DNA from 2 places in the Paraburkholderia sp. GAS448 genome. Region 1 is predicted to be linked to the other one. Evidence: riboswitches for the same ligand, from Rfam matches in the RefSeq annotation. Region 1 holds a riboswitch; the other holds the start of a gene.

The links. Region 1 has a riboswitch for cobalamin ahead of P3T23_RS23675 (TonB-dependent receptor plug domain-containing protein). Riboswitches for the same ligand answer to the same signal wherever they lie in the genome.
Region 2: it holds a riboswitch for cobalamin, as region 1 does, so the genes downstream of both, cobW (cobalamin biosynthesis protein CobW) here and P3T23_RS23675 (TonB-dependent receptor plug domain-containing protein) in region 1, are expected to answer to the same signal.

What each region holds. Positions count from the first base shown of each region.
Region 1 is NZ_JBNDKT010000013.1:156,169-160,376, reverse strand. Features, by position in the region: gene P3T23_RS23680 (FecCD family ABC transporter permease) at 1-453, opposite strand, end outside; gene P3T23_RS23675 (TonB-dependent receptor plug domain-containing protein) at 498-2,438, opposite strand; cobalamin riboswitch at 2,527-2,777, opposite strand; gene P3T23_RS23670 (ATPase) at 2,997-3,359, shown strand; gene P3T23_RS23665 (cell division protein ZapA) at 3,356-3,670, shown strand; RNA gene ssrS (6S RNA) at 3,781-3,962, shown strand; gene P3T23_RS23655 (EVE domain-containing protein) at 4,082-4,208, shown strand, end outside.
Region 2 is NZ_JBNDKT010000006.1:319,051-323,258, forward strand. Features, by position in the region: gene cobO (cob(I)yrinic acid a,c-diamide adenosyltransferase) at 1-65, opposite strand, end outside; partial or broken gene P3T23_RS14935 (cobalamin biosynthesis protein) at 174-473, opposite strand; gene cobA (uroporphyrinogen-III C-methyltransferase) at 470-1,204, opposite strand; cobalamin riboswitch at 1,404-1,630, opposite strand; cobalamin riboswitch at 1,724-1,995, shown strand; gene cobW (cobalamin biosynthesis protein CobW) at 2,213-3,286, shown strand; gene cobN (cobaltochelatase subunit CobN) at 3,293-4,208, shown strand, end outside.

The DNA.
Region 1 (4,208 bases):
CAGGCCCAGCACAAGCAGGATCGACAGCAATGCACCGGCCAATGCGCTGGCGTCGACGATCCACCATGCGCAACCCGCGATCATCGCGATCAGCGCGAAGCTGGCCGCGCCGCCAGACACGCCTAGCACGTACGGTTCGGCGAGCGGATTGCGCAGCAGCACCTGCAACAGGGCACCGGCAACGGCGAGCAATGCGCCGCACGCGAATCCGGCAAGCGCGCGCGGCAGGCGCAGGCTGCGGACGATTTCACCCGCGAGATCCGTCGATGCCAACTCGCTGCTGCCATGCCACGGCAGCAGCGCAGCCAGCACGCGCACCGGCGAGACGGGCACGCTGCCAAGCATGAGCGATGCGACAAACACGAGGAACGCCAGCACGCCGAGCACGAGCCAGATCGCGGCCGCGCGCTTCGCGGTCATGCCGGCAACGGTGCGTAGTGCGAGGCGACTCATGGGCGTGGTTTCAGAAGACACGATGGCTCAGTACACCATGCGCATCACTGCTGCTGCCAGCCGAGCGTGAGCCAGGCGCCGCGTCGTGGCGTGTTGTATGTGTAGGCCAGTTCATAGTCCTTGTCGAAGAGATTCTGGATCTGCGCGGCCACGTACCACGCCTTCGTGATGTTGTAGCGCGCGGAGAGGTTCACTACACCATAGCCGCCGAGGGTATTGCCGGTATCGTCGCGCTCGCCACTTACGATCCACTCGCCGCCCACGCGCCATCCTGCAACGTCGCGGTTCGCCGAGAGCGATGCGAAGCGGCGCGCGCGCCGGTTCAGATCGGTGTTCGTGTCTTCGTCGACGGGATTCTGCACCGTCAGCGAAGCACGCACGTCAGTCTTGCCCAGATGGCCGCTCCACGATCCTTCGAGCCCCTGCACCTTCGCCCGCCCGACGTTCTGCGCGACATACACGCCCGGCGTGACCTGTTGATATTCGATCAGGTTCGTATGGCGCGTCTGGAACGCGGTCAGTCGCAACACGCCCAGGGCATCCGATGCGTACTGCAACGCCGCTTCAATCGAATGACTGTGTTCCGGCTGGATGGACGGATTGCCGCTCTCCGGAAAGTACAGATCGTTGAAGGTCGGCGCGCGGAATGCATCCGACCAGCTTGCGGTCACCTTCCAGTGCTCGTTCAGATCGTAGCCATAGCCGAGATAGTAACTGTTCGCGCCGCCGAAATCGGAGTACTGGTCGCGCCGCACGTTTGCCTGGAACTGGCTGCCGCCGAAGCGCCCCGTATAGCCGATAAACCCGGAGTCCACGTGACGGTCGGGCGCGCCGTACTCATCCGAATCGAGGCTCTGGTCGAGATGCTCGTAGCCTGCCTGGACCTTCTGCTGCGGCGCGAACGTGAAATCGTTCTGCCACGTGTACTGATGGTTGTCGGTGTTGAAGTGGTCGGTATAAAGGCCGTTCAACGCCGTGGTGCTGCGATCGTTGCCCGTCGCGACGACGAAGTGCGTCGTCCACCAGTCGGTCACGCGACCGTTCGCGAATACCGAAGCCTGCTGAATCCTGCTGTATAGATTGTTGAGATCGGTGGGCGCGCCGAACGGATCGTCGAAGCTGTCGTTGCCGTTCGACTGGAAATAGCGGATGCCCGCGTCCCACCTGTCGTTGAATGTGTGGCGCAGCGATGCCGAGATGCTTTCGTTCAGATAGCCATTGGCGTTCGGATTGACCGGCGCGAGCGCGGGATCGATCGACGAAAAGCCGTCGGTTTTTGTCCGCGCGAGCGACAGGCTGAAGGTCGTCGCGCCGTCCCTGTCGAGCGCACCGTTCACACCGGCCTGCTGGCTTTGCGTGTGATAGCTGCCATAGCCGACGGAGAAATTGAAGCGCGGCGGATGATCACCGCCGTCCTTCGTGAACACCTGCACCACGCCGCCAATCGCGCCGGAACCATATAGCGCCGACACATTGCCGTTCACCACTTCGACGTGATCGACCTGATCGAGCGGGATCTGCTCGATCTGTGCACTACCGAGGCTGACCGAATCGACACGCACACCATCTATCAACACGAGCGACTGCTGTGCCGAAGCGCCCCGCAGGAACAGACTCGCGGACGAACCCGGGCCGCCATTGCGCACGATCTGCGCGCCGGGCGCGAGTTGCAGCAAACCCGGCAGATCGCGCGCCGTGGTGTCGGCGATGTCCTGCTGGTCGAACCGCGCGGTCTGAGGGATCGCGTCGGCGAGCGGCTGCGGGCCGCGCTCCGCAGTCACGACGATCGGCGTGAGCGTGGTGCTGGCGGGCTTCGTGGCGGGAGCGGCCGTTGTGCTGGCGGTTGCAGTGTCGCCGGGCGCAGCCGACGGCGCCGTATCCTGCGCAAGCGCAGGCGCTTCATCCGTCGTTGCGGGCAAGGCCTGCGCGCCGAGCGGCAAGCCGGCCACGGCGAGTACTGCCGTGCCGGCGATGGGCGTGTACATCCGGTTGATTCCTGTGGATAGCGTGCCTGGCCTGCTTCCCCGCAAGCCGATGCGTAACAGGGCGGTCCGCCGGCGTGAAGCCACGCAGACGACGCCCCTCACTCTGGCCGGTATCCGGGCTGGCGACACATCGACCCGCCTTCCCACGCACGAATAGCGCAGTGGCATCGCGCGCCTCGCTGGAGGCGCGCCCAGGTCGACCTGCATGACATCATGCGGTCGCTTACCGTTGCGGGGGCAGCACAGGTTGGCTCGTCCTGGCGGACGCGGCTTCCTGTTTCCCGTTTAACTGCGCACGATGTGAAAACGCGCGCGGGCACCAAAGTGCCGCAAGTGTAGGAGCGGCCTCCTGGGGCGTCAAGAAAGGTCGATTCCTGCAATTCGCGTGCGCACGTCGCGTGCAATGCGAGCAAAATTTCTGCATGCCACAGGCACGAAACTCGCTCGAAACACGCATAAAACAGGTATAAAGCAGAGCTGTTACGTCTCGAAACGAGACAATTGTCGGAAGCTGTCACATTCCGCGCTAAAATGCCGTGTCTTTAGAGGACGCAGCACATGCTCACCGAACTCGAAACACTCTCACAGAATATTGGCCGGCTGATCGAAATCAGCCAGCGTCATCACGAAGCGCGTCGCGCGCTTGAACAGCAGCTCGCCGACGCTCGCGCAGAATGCGAAGCCGCGCGTGCCGAGCTCGAGCAGATGCGCGAAGAGCGCAACGCGCTGCAGGCGGAGCGCGATACGCTTTCATCGAAGATCGACGACGCCCAGGTGCGCCTGAACGCGATCCTCGAAAAACTCCCGCGAGCGAAAGCTCACGCCGAGCCGGACAATCAACTTGATCTGCTCGCGTCGTCGCAGCAGGAAGTCGAAACTGAAGCCGGCGGCGACGTCACCCGCCACGGAGAAAACGCATGACCGCAAAGCAGATCGAAGTCTCGATCCTCGGCCAGCCCTATCGTCTCGCCTGTTCGCCGGAAACCGAAGCCGCGCTGCTCGAAGCCGTTGCGCGCGTCGATGCAGAGATGTCGAAGATCCGTTCGACCAGCAACGTTCGCGGCCAGGATCGCATTGCCGTCATGGCTGCGCTGTCGCTGGCATCGGAACTGCTTAAGCTGCAGGCTAGCGTACGTCATGGAGAATCATTTCCCGCCGAAGAAATCCGGCGTACAATGCACTCAATGAACGAACAGCTGGGCGCAGTGATCCAGCAGTACGGTGTGCAGTAAAAGTTATTCAGAGGCAGGCCATCTGGAACATCGGGCCCGCTTCGGATTCAGAGCAGTTCGCGAGGTCACCCGAGGTAACCTCGAGCGTCTGGATCCAGTCAGTTTTGTCAGCTTCCCTGCCTGGTTCGCCAAGGTCATATATTCCTTGAACCAATGCCATGTGCACGGTTGCGGAAATTTGCAGCACGGGTGTGCGCGTCACTCCGTCTGATGTACCCGAAGTGCTGCTAACTGCGACCAATTCTGAACTCCCGGTTCAGGATGCCGGCCTAGCGGCTATGGCGGGGACCTATTCAACGGCATCGGACAATCGTCCGATGCCGTTTCCGTTTGTAGTGTTCCTTCCGCATCGCTAGCGCCGCGTCACGCATTGCGCTTATCCTGTGTTCTTCTCAACGTTCAAATCGACTCATGCGCTACTGGCTAATGAAGTCCGAACCGGACGAAGCAAGCATCGACCACCTCGCCAACGCCCCTCGGCACACCCTCCCCTGGACGGGCGTGCGCAACTATCAGGCGCGCAACTTCATGCGCGACA
Region 2 (4,208 bases), on a different contig from region 1:
TTCTTTTCGTGGCCTTCGCGGCGGCGCTGCGTCATGCGTTGATGGGATTCGAGATCTGTTTTCATGGCGTCTCCTGTTGCCGGGATCCTGTGTGATGATGATGTGGTGATGGAGGCAATCGCGACGGTTACGCCGTCGACCACCGTTTTGCCGACGATCAATATCGAGTCGGGAGAAGCGAGAAGCGCGCAGGGCTCACAGACGCCGTCGACGCCTGCGAGCCCGCGAACTGTGTGAGAGGGCGTCGGCACCGCGCCAAACCCGGCGATCTGCTCGCGCGTAAACCTTCGCAACGGAAGGGCATGACGCGCACAGAATTCGATTAACCCAGGCTCCTCTGCTTTCGATTCGATCGTCGCAACCTCGCGAATGTTGTCGAACGGTATGCCCGCGAGCGCTACCCTCACCGCCGCCTCGATCTGTCGCGCCGAAGTCAGCCGCCTGCAACCGATGCCTACGGTGAGCGTCTTCATCGATCGTGGCTCGCCGATGGGATGCCGTGCGCCGACACACCGCCGATCACGACAATCGCGGGCGAACCGAGTCCGGCGCTGGCCACGTGGCCCGCGAGCGTATCGAGTTGGGCGAGCACATGGCGCTGCTCGGGGCGCGTCGCCGATTCGATCGCGGCGCATGGCGTTTGCGGATCCATCCCGGCCTGTAACAGCGCCGTGACGATCTCGTTCAGGCGACGCATGCCCATATAGACGACGAGCGTCATGCGTGTGGCGACCAGCGCGTTCCAGTCCGGCTCGCTGCTGCCCGCGCCATGACCTGTGACGAACACGACGCCCTGCGCGTGATCCCGGTGCGTCACAGGGATGCCGATCGCTGCCGGCGCCGCGATGCCCGCCGTAATGCCGTTGATGATTTCGACCTGAATGCCTTCGGCCCGCAGCGCCTGTTGCTCTTCGCCGCCACGGCCGAAGACGAACGGGTCACCGCCTTTCAGTCGTGCGACGCTGCGCCCGGCGCGCAGATGGGCAAGCATCGTGGCGACAATGTCGGCCTGCGAGGCCGATGGCTGGCCGCCGCGCTTGCCCACGTACACGACCTCGGCGTCGGTCCGCGCGAACTGCAGGACATCGGGATTCACGAGATCGTCGACGAGTACGACGTCGGCCTCGCCGAGCGCGCGCGTTGCCTTCAGTGTCATCAACTCGACGTCGCCGGGGCCGGCGCCGATCAGCCAGGCGCGGCTCATCGCGGGCAGCACGGCGCTCGCCGCGCCATGTTGGTGGGAGACGGGAGCGGGAGGGCCGTCACAAGGACGAGCCCGGAAAATGAATGGGTCATGCGATGCCACACGTCATGCGCAACGACGGCGCGTCTCGCGCGCGCGGCCGGTCGCGCTCAGGCACCAGGTTCCGTCCCCCGCGGATCCGGCGTTCGGCGAAAAGCGACGGTCGCCCCTTGCGTTGGCCGGTATCCGGGCTGACGACCTCATGCCATTCGCCTTCCCGGCTGCCAGACGCAGACAGTGGCGTTGAATGACATGCGCGGACCGAAGTCCGCAGGCCGCTTACCGTTGCGGGGACAGCACAGGCCGGGCGCGTTGCCGCGCTTCCTGTTTCCCGTTTAACTGCACATGCGAACGCACGTGCGGGCACCAAACGCGCGCATACGATAGCACGGCTTTGCCCAGCGCAGGCTGCAGGGGTCTTCAGTTGCCCTCAGTTCCCTTCAGGCAGGGCGTTTTCTTGACGTCGGGGTTGACGGAGCCTACACTCCCACGCACTCTGGTGCTCGCGTGCACGCTCTGTGCACGCAGTTAAACGGGAAACAGGGAGCCTGTCCTGCACGGATCGGGCCAACCTGTGCTGCCCCCGCAACGGTAAGCGAAGGCATCGTGAAAACGATGCAAAGCTGGCTTCAATGCGTGCACGTCATGACCTGACAGGCAGGCATCTGTCCACTGCGCGTGATGTCGAATGCGCGGGAAGGCGAAGCGGCGTTTTCGCGAGCCCGGATACCGGCCAGAAAATACGGGTTGGCGCCGCGGGGATGCGGCGCATGGTCCAGATAGTCCACGAATTCACTGAGCTTCCGGTTGTTTCCGTAAGGCCGTATTTCGTCCCCGCGTGTTGCCCGACGATCGTCTGACGTTGCGACTGTCGCATCGCGGCGTGAGCATGCCGCAGGGCGTTGCGGGCGGGCATCCGGTGAAGTTCGGGGCTTCATCCTTCAAACAGTCCACCACCCTGGAGTCAGGATGCAGACGCGCAAAATTCCCGTAACGATCGTCACGGGCTTCCTCGGCAGCGGCAAAACCACCTTGCTTCGGCACATTCTTCAACACGCGGGCGGACTCCGGATCGCGGTGATCGTCAACGAATTCGGCGAACTGGGGATCGACGGCGAGATCCTGAAGGGTTGCGGCATCGGTTGCGACGAGGAAGGCCGCGAGGTGGAAGGGCAACTGTACGAACTGGCGAACGGCTGCCTGTGCTGCACGGTGCAGGAGGAATTCTTCCCGGTCATGGAGCGACTGGTTGAGCGTCGAGGCCAGATCGACCACGTGCTGATTGAAACGTCCGGCCTTGCGTTGCCCAAGCCGCTCGTGCAGGCATTCAACTGGCCGCAGATCAAGAACAGCTTCACCGTCGACGCAGTGGTCACGGTAGTCGACGGGCCTGCCGCAGTGAGCGGCCAGTTCGCGGAGAATCCGCAGGCAGTCGATGCCCAGCGCAAGGCCGACCCGAATCTTGACCACGAATCGCCGCTGCATGAACTGTTCGAAGACCAGTTGTCCGCCGCCGATCTGGTGATTCTCAACAAGACCGATCTGCTTGACGATGCGCAACTCGCTGCGGCCGAAATGTTGATTCGCGAAGAAATTCCGCCTGAGGTCAAGGTGGTGCGTGCGCATAGGGGGCAGCTCGATCTGCACGCGTTGCTCGGGCTCGAGTCGGCTTCGGAGGACACGATTCATCTGCGTCACGACCATCACGGGTCCGCAGACGATCCCGATCACCACCACGACGATTTCGATTCCGTTGTCGTTCAGGCGCAGGTGTCGTCGCGTGAAGCGCTTATCGCAGCATTGCAGGGGCTGGTCGAGAACCACACGATCTACCGGGTGAAGGGTTTTGCGGCCTTGCCCGGAGCGGCGATGCGGCTCGTCGTTCAGGGCGTGGGGCGTCGCTTCGACAGTTACTTCGATCGTCGCTGGCAGGCCGGTGAGGCGGTAGCGAGCCGCTTTGTGCTGATCGGCGAAGACCTCGATCAGGCGACGCTGCAACAGGCGCTGACGGTCGCGCTGAGCGCCGAGCCGCAACAGGTATAACGCGGTATGCATCTGCTGCGCACCACGCCGGGGGGCTTCGTCGACGATACCGCCGGCGTCATACGGATCGACCAGCAGCCGGCGGACATCGTCGTGCTCAGTTCGGCCGATACCACGCTGTCCCTGCTGGCCAGCGTCGTTCCGCGGCTGGGCGCGGATTTTCCGAGCCTGCGGCTCGCGAACGTGACGTTCCTGCGGCAGCCGGCATCGGTGGATTTCTACGTCGAAGACGTGTTGCAGCATGCGAAGGTCGTGATCGTCGATCACCTGGGCGGCGAGGCGTACTGGCCTTATGGCATCGAGCAGGTGGTCGCGCTCGCCGGGCGCAGGCAGCAGCTGCTCGCGATGTTCTCCGGCGATCTGCAGGAAGATCCGAATCTGCTCGCGCGCAGCACGGCGGACGCCGCGCTATGCCATCAACTGTGGCGCTATCTGCGCGAAGGCGGCGCGCAAAACGCGGAAGCGTTCCTGCGCTTCATCGCCTTCCGCGCGTTCGGCTGGGGGCATGAGCCCGCACTGCCTCAGCCTTTGCCGGCGGCAGCGCTCTATCATCCCGCGCGCGACGTGCCCACGGTGGCAGACTGGCAGGCGCGCTGGCACCCCGGCGCGCCGGTTGTCGCGATCCTCTTTTACCGTGCGCATTTGCAGGCGGCGAACACGGCCGTGTTCGATGCGCTGATCGATGCGCTCGATGCACAGGGCCTGAATCCGCTGCCGCTTGCGATCACGTCGCTGAAAGACGCGGTCAGCCGCGACGTGCTGCAGCAGCTGTGCACACAGCACGACGTGGCGTTGGTGCTGAACACGACGGCGTTCGCCGCGTCGGCGATCGACGATCCCGAGCCGTTGGCGCTCGCCGGCGACGCGCCCGTCATGCAGGTGATCCTGAGCGGCGGCAACCGCGACGACTGGGTCAAGGACA